2 regions of the Klebsiella ornithinolytica genome follow, and region 1 is predicted to be linked to the other one. Evidence: riboswitches for the same ligand, from Rfam matches in the RefSeq annotation. Region 1 holds a riboswitch; the other holds the start of a gene.
The links. A riboswitch is a leader RNA that binds a small molecule or an ion and turns the genes downstream of it on or off. The one in region 1 is predicted to bind cobalamin.

Region 1 (2,456 bases):
AATGCGGCATAAACCGGCCACCAGCACGCTTTTACCTACATCGGATGCCGTTCCCTGCAACATGATTGCCTGCGTCATGAGGCCTCCTCGTTCGCGTTTTCTCGCATTATTCTCCCATCCTGCTCTGTTTTATGCTGCTACTGCCCCGCTGCCAGAAGGCCATGCGGATCTCTTTTCAGGCCATCCCTGTCCATAGATACCGCGCGGCCATAAACATCACCAGCGCCAGCGTCGAGGCGACCCACATCAGACGCAGGGCACGGGGAATATCCTCGACCGAAATATCGCGTACGGCGTCGCCAATCCAGGGTTTGTCCACCCGCTGGCCAAAATAGTCATTCGGGCCGCCGAGTCGGACGCCTAACGCGCCGGCGACGCTGGCTTCCGACCACGCGCAGTTGGGGCTGCTGTGTTGATAGCGATCGCGCCAGCCAATACGCAGGGCGCCCGCGCCATCATAGCGACATAGCCACGCCGCGAGGCTGAACAGCAGCCAGCTCAAACGCGCGGGAATACAGTTCGCGACATCGTCAAGGCGGGCGCTGACCATACCAATAGCGCGATATTTTTCATGTTTATACCCCACCATGGAGTCGAGGGTGTTGACCGCTTTATAGGCCATCGCCAGCGGCGCGCCGCCCAGCAGCAGGAAAAACAGCGGCGCAATAATGCCATCGACGGTGTTTTCTGCAACCGTCTCCACCACCGCGCGATTTATCTGTTCAGGCTGGAGCTGTGAGGTCTCGCGCCCGACAATCCATGAGAGCTTTTCCCGGCTTAGCGCCACATCGCCCGCGCGCAGCGGGCGTTCGACTTCACGAGCGGAATCCGCAAGGCAGCGGCCGGCCAGGACCGTAAAGATCATCCACACTTCAACGCCCCAGCCTAGCCAGGGATGGAGACTTGCCGCCAGTTTCAGTACGCTCCAGGAGAGGAGCCAGGTCAGACCGACCACCGTCAGCCACATCAGCGCGCCGCCGATGCGCAGCGCGCGGTCGCGATGGCAATAGCGGCGCACGATACGTTGAGTCAAGGTGATGAGATTGCCGATCCAGCGCACCGGATGCGGCCAGCGCGGCGGGTCGCCGATGATAAAATCGAGAATCCAGGCCACGCACCAGGCAAGTAACGTCATCGCCCGGGCCTCGTTGCCGCCCGCCAGCGGGCGGCAATGGATGAATGGAGTCGTACCGCCATACCCTGTTCCTGTTCAGAGTGGTCGGGGTGTAAAGGTGCGCCTGACGCCGTCTTGCGACGGCACGCATCTGAGCAACCCACTTCCCACCGAAGTTGTTGGTAATGACCGACAGGCAGGTTTTCTGGCTTAGCGTCATCCTCGCCCGCCCTTCCCGGATTCGCGGCCGGTGGTATTTACGGGGTTGTCAGCATCACAGCAGCGGGGGCTGCGGAGGCGTTTCACCCCCTTCCCTTGCACCTGTTGGTTACCCTGCTGCATCCGGACTCTCGTCAGATCGGGTGTCTGAAGCAACAGGCGGGCTATTATGCCATACGGATGAGCCGGTCGCTTGCAGTCAGAGGGGGGCGGAAAGGATGGCGCTGAGCGCCGTAAGCAGCCGTTGATTCTCCTCAGGGCTGCGAATCGCCACGCGGTAATAACCGTTTCCCAGTCCCGGATAGTTAGCGCAGCTGCGAATCAAGATATGCTGCTGCAGCAACGCCTGCTGCAGATCGGACTCCGGGAGATGGCAACGTAAAAAAAGATAGTTCGCCCGCCCCGGATACACGGTCAGGCCAGGAAGCTGACGGAGAGCCTGATAAAATCGGCTTCCCTCCTGCGCCAGCCATCGCCAGGTGGCCTGCTGATAGGCGCTATCCTTGAGCGCTATTTCCCCTGCCAGAGCGGCAAACGCGTTGATCGACCACGGCATTTGCTTTTCGCGCAGGCGGGCTACCGCCCGTTCATCGCTGTTAACCAGATAGCCCAGACGCAGGCCGGGAATGGCGTAGAATTTGGTGAGTGAGCGGAGCACCCAGATATGCGGATTATGCTGTAGAAAGGGGATAAATCCCGGCTGGTCAGGAATGAAATCGATAAACGCTTCATCAAGAATAAGCGCGATGCCGGCGTCCCGGCAGCGGGCGGCAATCGCGTCAAGCAGCGGGCGTGCCGGCAGCAGGCCGGTCGGATTATTGGGCGTACAGAGGAACAAACAGTCCAGCTCTGGCGTCAGCACGTCGAGAATCGCGTCGGTCAACTGCCAGCCATCCTCTTCACGCAGCGCGAACTCGAGGAGAGTGCAATCGACCGTCTGCAGCGCGCGGCGATATTCTGCAAAACCAGGTTTCACCACCATCGCCGTGTGCGGCTTCAGCCCGTGAACGAGCGTAAAAATGGATTCGGTTTCGCCATTGCCTGCCAGGACCCACGATGCGGGAATACGGTGGTGCTCCGCCAGCGCAAGGTGCAGCTGCTGGTATTCAACGTCAGGGTAGCG
Region 2 (2,456 bases), 1.1 Mb from region 1:
CCAAACTGCTCGTCATGATCTTCGCGACCGGACGCTTCAAGCGTCACATCGCCAAACTGCTGCTGACCGGTCAGATACAGGCCGGTGTTATCACGCTTGTAGGTATCCGATATGACCGTATCCGACGAGGTCAGCCGCTGCTGTTGCCAGTCGACGCCGGCGCTCACCGAACCGTGGCCAACAATAACGTTATTGCCCCACTGCAGGTTACGCTGAGTCATCCGATCGAGCGTCGTACCATCATTGTACCGGCCGTATATGCTGCTGTAGTTGTAGTCTTTGACCTTCTGGTAGCTGGCAATCAGTTGTGAAGAGTAGATCCCGGAGCTGAATGCCAGGCCCGCGTCCCAGCTCTGGTTATAGAGCTGCTCTTCATCTGCACTGTAGGCAGGGCTGTATGGCGGGCTCCCCAGATCGTAATCGCTATTATTGGTATAGCTACGCCCGCGGAAGAAGCCATTCAGATTATCGTTAAATTTATGTTCAAGACCGCCCCAGAACGCTTTGCTGCGGAAACCATCGCGATCCTGATCGTGAGACCAGCTCGAGTCAGGCTGAACGTTAAAGCCCTTGTTGCCCTCATAGGAACCGGCGACCGTCGCCACCGTATCACCGAAACGATGGCGAAGCGTGCCGTCGTATTGCTGATAGCCTTCAGAACCGACGCCTGCGGTGACCTTAGATTCTTCTTTATCAGAATGGGTGATGACGTTAATTACGCCACCCATCGCGCCGGAACCATAAATAGCCGAACGCGGGCCGCGGATGTATTCCACGCGTTGTACCAGAGAAAGCGGTATTTGATTGAGGTCAGGGTTGTTTGTAATACCGGGGCGCGGCATGGGAACGCCATCGATCAGCACCAGAACCTGTTTGGCCTCGGTCCCGCGGACAAATAAAGAAGAGCTCTGTCCCATCCCCCCATTCTGGGCAATATCCACCCCAGGCAATCGACGCATAACGTCATTCAAATCCTTCGCCTGCCAGCGATCGATATCTTCCCGGGTAACTACGTCGGTCGGTGCAAGAACCGTGTTGACCGGCTGTTGAAAACGATTTGCTGTCACCACTAACGTATCTGAATTGCTGTCTTGCGCCCAGCCGGAAAATGCCGTGACGGAGAGAGCCGTCATCAGCGAAGCTTTTTTAATCATTGTAAAAGCATCCGTAACATATAAAGGATGCCGCTGGTTTCATCAGTAGCACGCGATGATAGAAACCAAATGCGACGTATTCCGGCAGGTCTTCGGGCTTGGGGCGTGTTATGGATGAGGACTTCCCACCTGACATCGGCAGTGTCTGCATAATGCGTTCATCCCACCTTCCTTACCGCTGCGCGTCAGCCCCAGATTTGCACTGGGTTCCCTTTTAACTCACAGGACCGGTTACACAATGCTATAATTAGAAACATATAGATGTCCAGACTTCTATAATTATATTTGATCCCTTCTCCGGGCTGGACATCCCCTACGCTTTCCCTACAATCCCCGCGTACTTATTTTATTCAGGATGCATCATGACCCCAGAACACCTTCCGACCGAACAATATGAAGCGCAGCTGGCAGAAAAAGTCGTCCGTCTGCAAAAAATGATGGTGCCTTTTGCCGCGCCGGTTCCGGAGGTGTTTCGTTCGCCGGTAAGTCATTATCGTATGCGTGCTGAATTCCGCCTGTGGCATGACGGTGACGACCTGTACCACATCATGTTCGATCAGCAGACGAAATCCCGGATTCGCGTCGATAGCTTCCCGGCGGCAAGTGAGCTCATCAATCAACTGATGGTCGAGATTCTTGACGGCGTGCGCGATAACCCGGTTCTGCGCCATAAACTGTTCCAGGTCGATTATCTGACGACCCTGAGCAACCAGGCCGTGGTATCGCTGCTGTACCACAAAAAACTCGACGATGAGTGGCGCCAGCAGGCCGAGATCCTGCGCGATGCGCTGCGCGCGAAAAACCTCAACGTGCATCTGATTGGCCGGGCCACCAAAACCAAAATCGAGCTCGATCAAGATTACATCGATGAGCGTCTGCCGGTTGCCGGTCGCGAAATGATCTACCGCCAGGTAGAAAACAGCTTCACTCAGCCGAATGCCGCCATGAATATCCAGATGCTGGAGTGGGCGCTGGACGCCACCAAAGAGGCGACGGGAGATTTACTGGAACTGTACTGCGGCAATGGTAACTTCTCGCTGGCCCTGGCGCGCAACTTCGATCGCGTACTGGCAACGGAAATCGCCAAACCGTCGGTCGCGGCAGCGCAGTACAACATTGCGGCTAACCATATTGATAACGTGCAGATTATCCGTATGTCGGCGGAAGAGTTTACGCAGGCCATGAACGGTGTCCGGGAGTTTAATCGTCTGCAGGGTATTGACCTGAAAAGCTATCAGTGTGAGACGATTTTTGTCGATCCGCCGCGCAGCGGGCTGGATAGTGAAACCGAGAAGATGGTGC

Region 2: it holds a riboswitch for cobalamin, as region 1 does, so the genes downstream of both, btuB (TonB-dependent vitamin B12 receptor BtuB) here and cbiB (adenosylcobinamide-phosphate synthase CbiB) in region 1, are expected to answer to the same signal.

What each region holds. Positions count from the first base shown of each region.
Region 1 is NZ_CP130153.1:983,320-985,775, reverse strand. It holds gene Q1L34_RS04735 (cobyric acid synthase) at 1-78, opposite strand, end outside; gene cbiB (adenosylcobinamide-phosphate synthase CbiB) at 176-1,135, opposite strand; cobalamin riboswitch at 1,293-1,454, opposite strand; gene cobD (threonine-phosphate decarboxylase CobD) at 1,533-2,456, opposite strand, start outside.
Region 2 is NZ_CP130153.1:5,393,139-5,395,594, forward strand. It holds gene btuB (TonB-dependent vitamin B12 receptor BtuB) at 1-1,154, opposite strand, end outside; cobalamin riboswitch at 1,222-1,401, opposite strand; gene trmA (tRNA (uridine(54)-C5)-methyltransferase TrmA) at 1,517-2,456, shown strand, end outside.